Regions from separate parts of the Kitasatospora sp. NPDC058218 genome, predicted to be linked through region 2. Evidence: riboswitches for the same ligand, from Rfam matches in the RefSeq annotation. Region 2 holds a riboswitch; each other region holds the start of a gene.

The links. A riboswitch is a leader RNA that binds a small molecule or an ion and turns the genes downstream of it on or off. The one in region 2 is predicted to bind cobalamin.
Region 1: it holds a riboswitch for cobalamin, as region 2 does, so the genes downstream of both, ACFVYI_RS17875 (ribonucleoside-diphosphate reductase subunit alpha) here and ACFVYI_RS05200 (prenyltransferase/squalene oxidase repeat-containing protein) in region 2, are expected to answer to the same signal.
Region 3: it holds a riboswitch for cobalamin, as region 2 does, so the genes downstream of both, ACFVYI_RS08390 (CoA-acylating methylmalonate-semialdehyde dehydrogenase) here and ACFVYI_RS05200 (prenyltransferase/squalene oxidase repeat-containing protein) in region 2, are expected to answer to the same signal.

What each region holds. Positions count from the first base shown of each region.
Region 1 is NZ_JBHVWC010000025.1:55,386-59,867, forward strand. It holds gene ACFVYI_RS17865 (glycoside hydrolase family 26 protein) at 1-752, opposite strand, end outside; gene ACFVYI_RS17870 (hypothetical protein) at 915-2,267, opposite strand; cobalamin riboswitch at 2,637-2,778, shown strand; gene ACFVYI_RS17875 (ribonucleoside-diphosphate reductase subunit alpha) at 2,965-4,482, shown strand, end outside.
Region 2 is NZ_JBHVWC010000006.1:39,936-44,417, reverse strand. It holds gene ACFVYI_RS05215 (M56 family metallopeptidase) at 1-268, shown strand, start outside; gene ACFVYI_RS05210 (MarR family winged helix-turn-helix transcriptional regulator) at 531-1,136, shown strand; gene cobF (precorrin-6A synthase (deacetylating)) at 1,239-1,997, opposite strand; cobalamin riboswitch at 2,301-2,440, shown strand; gene ACFVYI_RS05200 (prenyltransferase/squalene oxidase repeat-containing protein) at 2,537-3,622, shown strand; gene ACFVYI_RS05195 (flagellar hook-length control protein FliK) at 3,651-4,130, shown strand; gene ACFVYI_RS05190 (3-hydroxybutyryl-CoA dehydrogenase) at 4,249-4,482, opposite strand, start outside.
Region 3 is NZ_JBHVWC010000010.1:4,927-9,408, forward strand. It holds gene ACFVYI_RS08385 (hypothetical protein) at 1-1,433, opposite strand, end outside; cobalamin riboswitch at 1,691-1,862, shown strand; gene ACFVYI_RS08390 (CoA-acylating methylmalonate-semialdehyde dehydrogenase) at 2,083-3,582, shown strand; gene ACFVYI_RS08395 (acyl-CoA dehydrogenase family protein) at 3,590-4,482, shown strand, end outside.

The DNA of each region.
Region 1 (4,482 bases), on a different contig from region 2:
GCCGAGCAGAGCACCCGGTCGAAGGACTTGACGTCCGAACCCGGGTACGGCTGGTGGAAGGACATCCCGACCAGCCCGGCCGGCCCGCCGCCGTTGTCGGGCAGCTCGGTGGTGGTGCCGTCGCAGTTCTTCCGGGTGCCCGACGCCCCGTAGGTGCCGTCCTCCGGGCGCGGGTGGCCGGACCAGACGGCGGTCATCAGGTCGACGGCGTCATCGGTGTACTGCCAGCCGACCGCGCAGGCCGGCCACCGGCCCGCCGAGTAGGAGCGCGGGTTCCCGACCCCCCACCCGCTCTGGCCGTAGCCGGGACCGAGGTCGGTCTCGACGAAGCCGGGCAGCTTGCCGGTGATGTCGGCGGCCTTCTTGTAGTAGTAGCCGACCGGCTTGGTCCCGCGGTAGTCCCCGTACTCGGGGTTGTAGAGCTCGTTGTGCGCCTCGACGTGCTGGCCGATCACCGTCCCGCCGGAGCGGCCGGCGCGGGCCTCGCGCTCCAGGTCGGTGAGGAGCTGCTGGACGGCCCGCGCGTTCGGCGAGGCCTCGGGGTCGCGGGCCAGCAGCTCGCGGCCGACCTCCGGCGGCAGGGTGCGCCCGGCGCCGTTCAGCGTGAGCACGCTGCGGGCGGGCGCGTCGTCCCGGTGGTCGCCGTCGGCCCGGCCGTCCCGGCCGGCCAGCACCACCGCGCCGGCGGCGAGCACCGCACCGGCCGCGGCCAGCACGGCCGGCTTGGCGCGCAGCGCACGGGGCAGGGCCACGGACACTCCTCCGGATGCTCACCGGCACCGGCCTGCACCGTCACAACCGGAACACGTGTACGACTGACAGGCGGTGAGCCTGCCACATTCCCCGGCGTCCGGGCGAGCGGACGCGCCCCGGCCGTGGGCCGGGGCGCGTCTCCTGCCGGTCCGGCCGGGGCGTCAGCCCGCCGGGGTGGCGGCCGGTGCGCCGCCCGCCGCCTTGGTGCGCTGGAGCAACTGGCTCTTCACGTGCTCGTCGAAGCCCACGGCCGCCGCCGTGGCGGCGGCGTCCGCGGTGTTGCCGCCCTTGGCCGAGCCCTCGACGGTGAAGAAGCCGTACCGGCCCAGGGTGCCCTTGGTGTTGGTGCAGCCCGGAGTGGTGCAGAACGCCGGGGAGCCGGGGGCGGCGGCGCCCTTGAGGTGACCGACGTAGTTCTTCACCGCGGCCTCGGCCTGCTGCTTGTGGTCGAAGACCGCGACGCCGACCGTCACCGCGCTGTCGCCGGAGACGTAGGTGGCCCGGAGCACCTGGCGGCAGCCCTGGTCACCGAGGATCTTGCCGAGGCCGCCGACCGTGGAGTTGCCGTCCCAGCAGGGCGAGTCGAGCGAGACCACGGTGCGGTTCCAGGTGGCGCCGTTGACCGTCACGGTGAGCGCCGAGAAGAGCGCCGCCGCGTCCTGCGGCGCCGGGTCGGTGGTGGCCTCCCAGAGCGGCTTCGACGGGTCCTCGGGCGTGGCGCTCGCGGTGGCCGTCGGGGACGCCTTGCCGGAGGCCGTGGGCGCCGGCGGCGGCTGGGTGGCCGCCGTGCCGCTGGGCGTGGGCTCGGCGACCGGCTTCTCGCCGTCGCCCTTGTTCATGAACAGCAGGCCGCCGGCGACCAGGCCGCCGACCACCAGGAGGGCGACGGCCGCGCCGATGATCCGGGTCCGACCCTTGCGCTTGGCCTCCGCCTCGTTGCGGTCCGCGAGAGCGGCCCAGTCCGGCTCGGCGTGCTGCGCCGGGGGCTGGGGCTGCGGGGGCTGCGGCTGCTGCCACTGGTGCTGCGGCGGCTGAGGCTGCGGCTGGACGGGCTGCGGGTGCACCGGGGGCTGCGGCTGGACCGGCGGGTGCTGGTGGTGGACCGGCCGCGGCGCCGGCGGCTGGACGTGCGCCGGTGGCTGGGGCACGGGCGGCTGGGGCTGCGGCGGCTGAGGCTGCGGCACCGGCGGCTGGGGCACCGTGGGCACCGGCGGAACGGCCGGCTGCGGCGCCGGCACCGGCGGCCCGTACGAGGCCGGCGGCGGGCCGAACCCGCCCGGGGCCGGCGGCACCGGCTGCGGCGCGCCGGGGTACGGCGCGGGAGCCGGCGGCACCGGCGCGGGCGGGGGCACGACAGGGCCACCGACGGGCGGCGGGCCCTGCGGTGCCTGTCCGGGTGTGCCCGGCTGCTGCTGGTTCTGTGCGCCCCCCGGCCCGGCGGGAGGGGGCGGCTGCTGCCCCGGCGAGGCGGGCCGGTCGGCCCACTCCCCGGGCGTGCCCGTTCCGTCGCTCATGCGCCCACCTCACTGCGCTCGGCGGTCGCTCCGCGAATCCCGCTGATGTTGATGATTCGCTCGCTCCGCTCGCTCATGAGCCGAGATCGTAGGGCATGCCCCTGACGGAGGGTCCGCCCGGTGACCATTCCGTTTCCGAATCCGAACACCCGGCGGGCTCCCGGGCGCCCCGCGACGGCCGTCACAGCCCGCCGCCGACGCCCGCGAAAGCCCCGACACGGCCCCGGAACAGCCTCCCCGGACAGCCCGCCGCCGGCACCCGCGAAAGCCCCGACACGGCCCCGGAACAGCCCGGGAACGGCCCCTTGCCGGTGCCACCGGCCATCACGCCGACACGCGATGCCGCACAACATGTGGGGTCGCATCGAGCAGACACCACTAGATGTATGCTCGACCCTGCTGTCGACGCAGGGGAACCCGGTGCGAGTCCGGGACTGCCCCGCAGCGGTGTGCGGGCGGCTCCGACCAGAGCCCGCGAGTCCGAGTACCTGCCGACGGCGTGCTGCCTGGCCTCCCCGCAGAGGCCTTTCGCACCAGTAGTACTTCCGGGCCTCGCGGGCGGGCCGGGGATGCCACCGTCGCGCGACGCCGTCCGGCCGTCGCGCCGTGCTCCCCTGCCCCGAACGGCCCGGCCCCGAGCCACCGACGCCGATCGCCGCCAGGAGAGAGCGCCTTGACCACCGCTGCCTCAGTCACCCTGCCCGCCCAGGGTTCCAGCTCCGCCCCCGTCGACCCGACGGTGTCCGACCCCGGTGGCGCGCTGCTCCGGCTGCTGACCGACCGCAGCGCCGACCTCCCCCAGGTGGACCCCGGCCATGTCGCCGCCGCCGCGCTGCGCGGCCGCCACGCCGGCTCGGACTTCGCCGAGCTGCGCGGGCTGGCCGTGGACGCCGCAGCGTCGATGATCGCCGAGGACCCGCAGTACTCGAAGCTGGCCGCGCGCCTGCTGGCGCTGGAGATCGTCGACGAGGCGAACAGCCAGGGCTCGGTCACCTTCTCGGACTCGATCGCGGTCGGGCACGCCGAGGGCCTGATCGGCGACACCACCGCCGACTTCGTCGGCAAGCACGCCGTCGCCCTGAACGCGCTGATCGACCCCGAGGGCGACGACCGCTTCGAGTACTTCGGCCTGCGCACCGTGCAGTCCCGCTACCTGCTGCGCCACCCGATCACCCGCAAGGTCGTCGAGACCCCGCAGCAGTTCCTGCTCCGTGTCGCCTGCGGCCTGGCGGTCGGCGACAACGAGCAGTCGGTGCGCGAGGTCTCCGAGCTGTACGGCCTGATGAGCCGGCTGGAGTACCTGACCTCCTCGCCGACCCTCTTCAACTCCGGGACGAAGCACCCGCAGATGTCGAGCTGCTACCTGCTCGACTCGCCGCTGGACAACCTGGACTCGATCTACTCCCGGTACGCCCAGATCGCCCGCCTCTCCAAGCACGCCGGCGGCATCGGCCTGTCCTACTCGCGGATCCGCTCGCGCGGCAGCCTGATCCGGGGCACCAACGGCAAGTCCAACGGCATCGTCCCGTTCCTGCGCACCCTCGACTCCTCGGTCGCCGCGGTCAACCAGGGCGGCCGCCGCAAGGGCGCGGCCTGCGTCTACCTGGAGACCTGGCACGCGGACATCGAGGAGTTCCTGGAGCTGCGCGACAACACCGGTGAGGAGGCGCGCCGCACCCACAACCTGAACCTGGCGCACTGGATCCCGGACGAGTTCATGCGCCGGGTCAACGCCAACGCCGACTGGTCGCTGTTCTCCCCCGCCGACGTGCCCGAGCTGGTCGACCTCTGGGGCGCCGACTTCGACGAGGCGTACCTGAAGGCCGAGCAGGCCGGCAAGGCCGTCCGCACCATCCCCGCGCAGACCCTGTACGCCCGGATGATGCGCACCCTGGCGCAGACCGGCAACGGCTGGATGACCTTCAAGGACGCCTCCAACCGCGCCGCCAACCAGACCGCGCTGCCCGGCCGCACGGTGCACAGCTCCAACCTCTGCACCGAGATCCTGGAGGTCACGGACGACTCCGAGACCGCCGTCTGCAACCTCGGCTCGGTCAACCTCGGCGCTCACGTCGCCCCCGGTGCCACCGCCGCCGACCTGCTGAACGCGATGGACTGGGACCGCCTGGACGCCACCGTCCGCACCGCCGTCACCTTCCTCGACCGCGTGGTGGACATCAACTTCTACCCGACCCCCGAGGCCGGTGCCTCCAAC
Region 2 (4,482 bases):
GGCGATCGCGCGGGCGGCGCTGGCCGGCTCCGCCGCCGTCCGGGCGGGCGGGAGCCGGAACCCGCTGCTGTCGGTGGGCGCGGGGCCGGTGCCGCAGCGGGTCGAGGCGCTGCTGGGGTCGGTGCCGGTCCGGCCGCACGGGCGCGCGCTGCGGGTGGGCGTGGTGTGCCTGGTGGCGGTGACGGCGGTGTCCCTGCTGAGCCTGGGGCTGGCGTACGGGCTGCACGAGTACGTGGAGTACGCCGCGGAGGCCGTGCGGGGACGCTGACGGGCGCGGCGCGGCTCGGCGCCGCACGGCACGGCGCGGGCTCCGGTGGGGGCTCGACGGACGACATCGATGTAGACCGATCGCCCCGGCGCCGCTATGGTTAGCCTCGGTTCACCTTGGAGTGCGGTGCCGTGCCCGACGCGGCGTGCGGGCAGGTCCTGCGGTCCTCCTGTGACCGGCGTTCGGCAGCGTGGCATGGCGTCGGTGGTTCCCGTGACCCCCGCCGGAGGTGGTGCGGCCCTCCCCAGCGATTGGATGCGACGTGTACGACAGGAGAAAGGGGTCGTCGAGCCCCTTCGAGCAGACCGTCCACCTCCTGTCGGAGGCCGGCCGGGCGGCCGACTCCCTGCTCGCGGAGCGCCTGGAGTTCCGTGGGATGAGCCAGGCCCACCTTTCCGTCCTCTCCATGCTGGCCCGGCTGGGGCCGCATGCCCGCCCCGATCTTCTCGCCCAGGTCCCGGGCGCTGCCGCCGAAACCGCGCGTTCGCTCGACGAACTCCTGTCGGCGGGCCTGGTGCAGTCCCTGTTCGTCCAGGTCGGCGGCCGCCACGAGGTGCTGACGCTCACCTCCGCCGGGCAGGTCGCGCTGGAGATCCTGCACAGCGACGCGTCGGCGGTGCAGGACGGCCTGCTGGCGTCCCTGACGCGGGGGGAGCGCACCCAGCTGAACTCCCTGCTGCGGCGGGTGTGCGCGACCGCGTCCCGTGGTGACGCGGCGCGCCCGGCTCCCCGCCCGGCTTCCGACTGGGTCCTGAACCGCGAGCGCCGCAGGGACTGGGCCGTCGAGCGCGAGGATGTCACGGTCGGGGACGAGGACGGCGACGTCGGCGACGCCGGGGACGTCGGGGGAGCCTCGGCCGGTTCGTAGCCGGCCCGCCCGGGCCGCGAACACGGCCGGATGCACCGGGCCCGACCCGGGCCGGGCGGCCCGTGGTGCGCCCCCGGGCCGGGTGGGGGCGCACCGGGGGCGTCAGCTCTCCGAGCGGCGGAGCAGGTAGGTGTCCATGATCCAGCCCTTGCGTTCGCGGGCCCGCTCGCGCAGTTCGCGGATCCGTGGGGCGGTCTGCGCGAGGGGGCCGGCGGCGAGGATCTCGTCCGGGGTGCCGAGGTAGGCGCCGTAGAAGATCTCCAGGCCCTCGGGGTCGATCTCGGTGAACGCGGCCCGCCCGTCCAGCATCACCACCACGTCGTCCACGCCCTCGGGGAAGCCCTCGGCGAGGCGGCGGCCGGTGGTGATCTGCACCGGGCGGCCGACCCGGGTCAGGGTGGTGCGGTGCCGGGCGGCGAGCGCCGAGACGCTGCTGATGCCCGGGATCACCTCGTACCCGAAGGTGACGACGCCGCGGGCCAGCACCTCGTCGACGACGGCGATGACGCTGTCGTACAGGCTCGGGTCGCCCCAGACCAGGAACGCGCCGGTCTCGTCCGGGCCGAGGTGCTCGGTGACCAGTCGCTCGACCAGGTCGGCCCGGCGGCTGCGCCAGTCGTCCACGGCCGCGCCGTACGCCGGGGTGGTGCGGTCCCGCTCCGCGTCCGGGACCTCGACCACGCGGTGGCCGGGCCGGCCGTGCTCGGTGAGCATCTGTCGGCGCAGCCGGATCAGGTCCTGCCGTTCCTCGTTCTTGTCGAGGATGAAGAAGACGTCGGTGCGGGCGAGTGCCTTGGCCGCCTGCAGGGTGAGGTGGTCGGGATCGCCCGCGCCGATGCCGATGAGGAAGATGTGCTGCATGGCAGTGATTGTGCCGCGCGCCGCCGTGTCCGCGCTCGGGCGGCCGGTACGGCCCGCCGCCCGGGCCCGGTGCGGGCGCCGAGGGGCGGATCACGGTGATGCGGGCGGTCCGGCCGGTGATGCGGCCCGGCCCGAGGACGGGTGTGGCGGCGGGGGTGGCGGCGGGGGCGTCGAGGCCCGTCGGCCGGTGGGCGAGGTCCGGGTTCGGACGGCCGCCCGTGCGGGCCACCGGCGTGTCCGGGGCGTCCGCCACGACCGGGACGCGGGAGTCGTCACGCACGGGCCCTTGACCCGGCCTTTTGGCCGTCGCCATGATGAGCCGTCATGTTCTGACTCCGCCGTCGGGGGAAGTCCGGTCCGAATCCGGCGCTGACCCGCAACGGTAGGCCGCCGACGGCTGTCGGCGGCGAGCCCGAGTACCCGGCGGCGGAGAGGTGTCCACTCCTCCCGTCGTGGTCTGCGGGCCGGAGCTCCGAGGGCTGTCCGGCGTGGTGCCGACGCTCTCCGGGCCCCTGCGTCCAGGCCCGGAAAGGCCTCTCGTGCCCGTGCTCCGCCGCTCCCTCGGCCTGCTCGCGATACCCGCGCTCGCCCTCGCCACCGTGCTCCCCGCGGCCGCCGCCGCCCAGGCCGCCCCGGCCCCGACCGTCGCCGCGCAGGACGCCGGCACCCACCGCCCGGACGCCGCCGCGGCCGGCTGGCTGGCCCGGCAGCTCGTCGACGGGGACCACTTCGAGTCCGTCTTCGACGGCACCGCCTACCCCGACCAGGGGCTGACCATCGACGCCGTGCTGGCCTTCGCCGCCTCCCGCGGCTCCGACCAGGCGGCCGCGCGGGCCACCGCCTGGCTGGCGAAGCCCGAGGTCATCGGCGGCTACCTCGGTGACGGCACGACCGAGGCGTACGCCGGGGCGACGGCCAAGCTGCTGCTCGCCGTCGAGGTCCGCGGCGGGAACCCGGCCGCCTTCGGCGGTGTCGACCTGCCGGCCCGGCTCCGCTCGCTGCAGAGCCCGAGCGGCCGCTTCTCCGACCGGTCGCAGTGGGGGGACTACAGCAACGCGTTCGGGCAGTCGCTGGCCCTGATCGCCCTCCACCGCGCCCCCGGCGGCGCCCCGGCCGCCGCCGTCGACTTCCTGGCCGGCAGCCAGTGCGCGGACGGCGGCTTCCCGGTCTCCTTCGGCCAGGCCACCTGCACCAGCGACCCGGACGCCACCGCGCTCGCCGCCCAGGCCCTGGCCGCCACCGGCCGCGCCGCCAAGGCGAACGCGGGCCTCGGATGGCTGACGGCCCACCAGAACGCCGACGGCGGCTTCGCGGCCGCCGGGGCGACGGCGTCCAACGCCAACACCACCGGCCTCGCCACCCAGGCGCTGTTCTCCGGCGGACGCCTCGTCGCCGGTCTCAAGGGCTGGAGCAGCCTGGTCAAGCTCCAGCAGGGCTGCGCCGCCGCCCCGGACGTGCGCGGGGCGGTCGCCTACGACGCGTCCGGCTTCAACCCGGGCAACGGTGCCCGGGCCACCGCGCAGGCCGTCCTCGGCCTGGCCGGCACGCCGCTGGCCACCCTCTCCGCCGCCGGCGCGCGTCCGGCCGCGCCCACCGCGGCCTGCCCGGCACCGGCCGCGCACTGAACGCCCTGACCCCGAGAGGAACACTCCGATGACCGACACCCTCACCCCGGCCCGACCGGCCCGCCGCACCCTCGGCTCGATCGCCGCCGCCGCGGCCCTCACCGCCGGCCTGCTCGGCGCCTCCGCCGTCCAGGCCCCGCAGGCGCAGGCGGCCGCCTGCAGCGGCACCACCGGCGTCACCGTCGTCGTCGACTTCACCGCCGTCGGCGGCGGCATCCAGACCGGCTGCGCCCCCGGCGACCCGGCCAGCGGGCTCGCCGCGCTGACCGGCGCCGGGTTCTCGTACGCCTTCCACCCGCGGTTCCCCGGCTTCGTCTGCAAGATCAACGCCCTGCCGTCGACCTGCACCAACCCGACCGGCAGCGCCTACTGGTCGTACTGGCACGCCCAGCACGGCGGCCCGTGGTCGTACAGCAACCTGGGCGCGGGCAGCTACGACCCGGCGCCGGGGGAGGTCGAGGGCTGGTCCTTCGGCGCGGGCGCCCAGCCGGGCATCACCGCGCCCTGAGAGCAGTAGCCCTGGGAGCAGGAGCCCTGACAACAGAACCCTGAGAGCAGGCGCCCCGACGCCCGGACGTACACCGGTGCCCCGGTCCTCCGCGACGGAGACCGGGGCACCGGCGTGCTCAGGCCGCCGCCCGGTGCGGGTAGAAGCCGCGGCCCGCCTTGCGGCCGAGCAGGCCGGCCTCGACCATCCGGGCGAGCAGCGGCGGCGGCGCGTACAGCGGCTCCTTGTACTCGTCGTACAGCGACTGCGCGATGGCCTGGACGGTGTCCAGCCCGATCAGGTCGGCGAGTTCGAGCGGGCCCATCGGGTGGGCGCAGCCGTGGACCATGCCGGCGTCGATGTCCCGGGCGGT
Region 3 (4,482 bases), on a different contig from region 2:
CTCAGCGCCGCGCCGTAGTTGAAGGCGCCGAGGGCGATCTGCCGCAACTGGTCGCGTTCCTTGCGGCGGTCGGCCAACTGGCCGGTCACCAGGGCGAGCAGCTTGAAGGGGGCGGCCGGCAGCCGCAGCGGCACGGCGCCGGCCGAGGAGCGCAGCAGGGCGAGCAGCTGCCACCAGGTGGGGCGGTCGAGCAGGTGGTCGACCTGGTGGTAGCGGCGGTGGAGCGGGGGGAGCAGCGAGGTGGCGCCCTCGACGAACAGCTGGTCCCGCGCGGGGCTCAGCGAGAAGCGGACCGTGGTGGTGGCCACCAGCTCGCTGTTCCAGCCCGCGACCGTGGTCACCAGGTACGGCCGGGCCCGACCGGAGCCGTCCGCGCGCAGGCGGTCGAGCACGGCCGGGTCCAGGGCGATCTGCGGCCTGCCCTCGGGCCGGGGGAGGAGGAGCGGGCGCAGGGCCTGGTCCAGGTCCTGCGCCAGGTCCGCGCCGTTGACGAAGACGCGTTCGGAGACCTCGACGCCGGGCAGCCCGAGGCCGGTGACCGCCGTCATGACCTCGGTGTCCAGCGTCTTGAGGGTGAACGGGACCACGTGGTCGAACGGCTCTCCGGGCCGGTCCACGGCGACGGTGAAGTTCCAGCTGTTGAGCTGCCTCCCGTAGCCGAGGAACGGCTCGTAGCCGGCGAAGACCGAGACGTTCCCCCGCTGGTCCTCCGCCGCCAGCCGGCTCAGCAGTGTCTCGTCCTGCGGCCGGGCGCGCGGTGCCTGGGCGGGGTCGAAGGCGCCCCGGCGCAACTTGGGCCGCAGGACGCCGTAGAACGTGATCAGCCGTTCGACCAGCACGACGCCCCAGGCCACGGCGAGCAGCGGGAGGGCGAGGGGCGGCAGCGGGAGCGGGATGACGGAGGTCGCGGGGTCGGAGAGGGGCTGGTAGGCGAAGGCGGCCACCAGGGCGACCGCGGTCAGGGCGAGCAGCACCTGGGCGGTGGTCTGGCGGGCGCGTGCGGCGAGGGCGTAGCGCAGGACGCAGACCAGGTCGACACCGGGTGAGGAGGCGACGGCGCGGTGCGGCTCCTTGAGGACGGACTCGATGGCCCGGCCGGCCAGGTCGCCCTCCAGTTGAACGGCCGCGCACAGGTAGCGGGTGGCGTCCGTCGCCAGGGGTGCGGCCGGCTGGTGCGGCCCGGGGTGGGGCGTCGTCGTCCAACTGCTCGATGTGGCGGGCGTCGCGACCGCGCCGGTGGCCGGGGGCATCGGCGCGAACGTGGGTGCCATCGGCGGTGCCGTCTTCGCGGGCCCCGGCAGGATCGGTCCGGGCGGTGCCACCGGGCCCGGGCCGGTGGCACCCGGGCCGGCTCCGCAGCCGGGGCAGCGGGCGGTGGACGGCGAGCAGGCCGTGCCGCAGACGGAACAGGTCCACATGTCGAATGTGCTCATCTGATCATCGGCGGCTCTCGTGCGACAACAACGTCCCCGTGTGCCGGCGGGGACGCGTCGGCAGGGTGCCGCGGAGGCCTCGCGCATGCATGCCCACAGCATGTACCTGCCCGGGACGGTCCGGCGCCATACGCTTTCGTCGTTACCAAACCAATACGTGATGTTGCGTCAAACTTGACCCTGGTCAAGGGAGTTGATCATCGCATCACGGCGATCAGGGGTGGCACCCTGGACTTACTAGGACGTCCGACTATATGGTCGTGAACAAGGCCCGCAGTGCAGGGAAGCCGGTGTGAATCCGGCACGGTCCCGCCACTGTGACCGGGGAGTGCGTCGCCGCAGTACCAGCCACTGGCAGCCAGCCGGGAAGGCCGGGCGGCGCGCGGTGATCCGGGAGTCAGGATACCGACTGCGGGTGTTCCGTGTTGTCCACGAGGATGGAGCAAACACGCATGGCACCGGTCTGCGTTCTTCCCGACCCTGGTGATCCTGCGACGGCCGCGGTGTGCCCGTCACCCTGACGGTGTGCCGCGCCCGGCAGTACCCGTGTGCGCCCGCGCCGAGCCAAGCTCGCACCGGGCCCACGGCGTCCCTGCCGTGCCCCAGTTCCCTCGGATCCACCTGACGTCCTGACGAGAGCAGGCTTGTGATGATCCGTGAACTCACCCACTACATCGGCGGAAAGCACGTCGTCGGCACCTCCGGGGTGTTCGGCGACGTGTACGACCCCAACACCGGTACGGTCCAGGCGCGCGTCCCGCTCGCGAGCCGGGCCGAGACCGAGGCGGCCGTCGCCGACGCCGAACAGGCCCAGGTCGAGTGGGCCGCCTGGAACCCGCAGCGGCGGGCCCGGGTGCTGCTGCGCTTCCTCCAGCTGGTCGAGGCCGAGCGCGAGCCGCTCGCCCGGCTGCTCTCCGCCGAACACGGCAAGACCGTCGCCGATGCCCACGGCGACCTCCAACGCGGGCTGGAGGTGGTCGAGTTCGCCGCCGGCATCCCGCACCTGCTCAAGGGCGACTTCACCGACAGCGCCGGCACCGGCATCGACGTGTACTCGCTGCGCCAGCCGCTCGGCGTGGTCGCGGGCATCACCCCGTTCAACTTCCCCGCGATGATCCCGCTGTGGAAGGCGGCGCCCGCCATCGCCTGCGGAAACGCCTTCGTGCTCAAGCCCTCCGAGCGCGACCCGTCGGTGCCGCTGCGCCTCGCCGAGCTGTTCGTCGAGGCGGGCCTGCCGCCGGGGGTGCTGAACGTCGTCAACGGCGGCAAGGAGGCGGTGGACACGCTGCTCGACGATCCGCGCGTGCAGGCGCTGGGGTTCGTCGGGTCGACGCCGATCGCCGAGTACGTCTACGCCACGGCGGCCGCGCGGGGCAAGCGCGCGCAGTGCTTCGGCGGCGCCAAGAACCACATGATCGTGATGCCGGACGCCGACCTCGACCAGGCCGCCGACGCGCTGATCGGCGCCGGGTACGGCTCCGCCGGCGAGCGGTGCATGGCCATCTCCGTCGCGGTGCCGGTGGGGGAGGAGACCGCCGACGCGCTGGTCGCCAAGCTCACCGAGCGGATCGCCGCACTGAAGGTCGGTGCCTCGCACGACCCCGAGGCCGAGTTCGGGCCGCTCGTCAGCCAGGACGCCCTGGACCGGGTCCGCGGCTTCCTGGACCTGGGCGTCGAGGAGGGCGCCGAACTGGTCGTCGACGGCCGCGGCCTGACCGTGCCGGGGTACGAGGACGGCTACTTCCTGGGGGCCACGCTGTTCGACCGCGTCACCCCCGGGATGCGGATCTACCGGGAGGAGATCTTCGGGCCGGTCCTGTGCGTGGTCCGCGCGGCGGACTACGAGGAGGCGCTGCGGCTGCCGAGCGAGCACGAGTTCGGCAACGGCGTGGCGATCTTCACCCGGGACGGCGACACCGCCCGGGACTTCACCCGCCGGGTGAACACCGGCATGATCGGCGTCAACGTGCCGATCCCGGTCCCCGTCGCGTACCACACCTTCGGCGGCTGGAAGCGCTCCGGCTTCGGCGACCTCAACCAGCACGGTCCGGACTCGGTCCGCTTCTACACCAGGACCAAGACCGTCACCTCGCGCTGGCCCTCCGGGGTCAAGGAGGGCGCGAGCTTCACCATCCCGACGATGGGCTGAGGCCGCCGTGCACACCCTGACGGAGGACCAGCAGGCCATCGCCGGGACCACCCGGGACTTCGCGCGCGAGCACCTGGCGCCGTACGCGGTCGAGTGGGACCGGGACAAGCACTTCCCGCTGGACGTGCTGCGCAAGGCGGCCGGGATCGGACTCGGCGGCGTCTACGTCCGCGAGGGCGCGGGCGGTTCGGGGCTCACCCGGGAGGACGGCGTGCTGGTCTTCGAAGCGCTCGCCACCGGCTGCCCCTCGATCGCGGCCTACCTCTCCATCCACAACATGGTCGCCTGGATGGTCGACCGCTACGGCACGCCCGCCCAGCGCTCCCGCTGGCTGCCCGGGCTGTGCGCGATGGAGAGCCCGGCCAGCTACTGCCTGACCGAGCCCGGGGCGGGCTCGGACGCCGCCGCCCTCGCCACCCGCGCCGTCCGTGACGGCGACGGCTGGGTGCTGGACGGCGTCAAGCAGTTCATCTCCGGCGCCGGCGCCTCCCGGCTGTACGTGGTGATGGCCCGGACCGGGGGCGAGGGGCCGCGCGGGATCTCCGCGTTCGTCGTCGAACGGGACGACCCCGGGCTCTCCTTCGGCCCGAACGAGCGCAAGATGGGCTGGAACGCCCAGCCCACCCGCCAGGTCGTCCTGGACGGCGTCCGGCTGCCCGCCGACCGGCTCCTCGGGGCCGAGGGCGAGGGCTTCCGGATCGCGATGAACGGGCTCAACGGCGGCCGGCTGGGCATCGCCGCCTGCTCGCTCGGCGGTGCCCAGGACGCGCTGGAGCGGGCCACCGGCTACCTGGCCGAGCGCGAGGCGTTCGGTGCCAGGCTCCTGCACGCCCAGGCGCTCCAGTTCCGACTGGCCGACATGGCAACGGAGTTGGAGGCGGCCCGGTCGCTGCTCTGGCG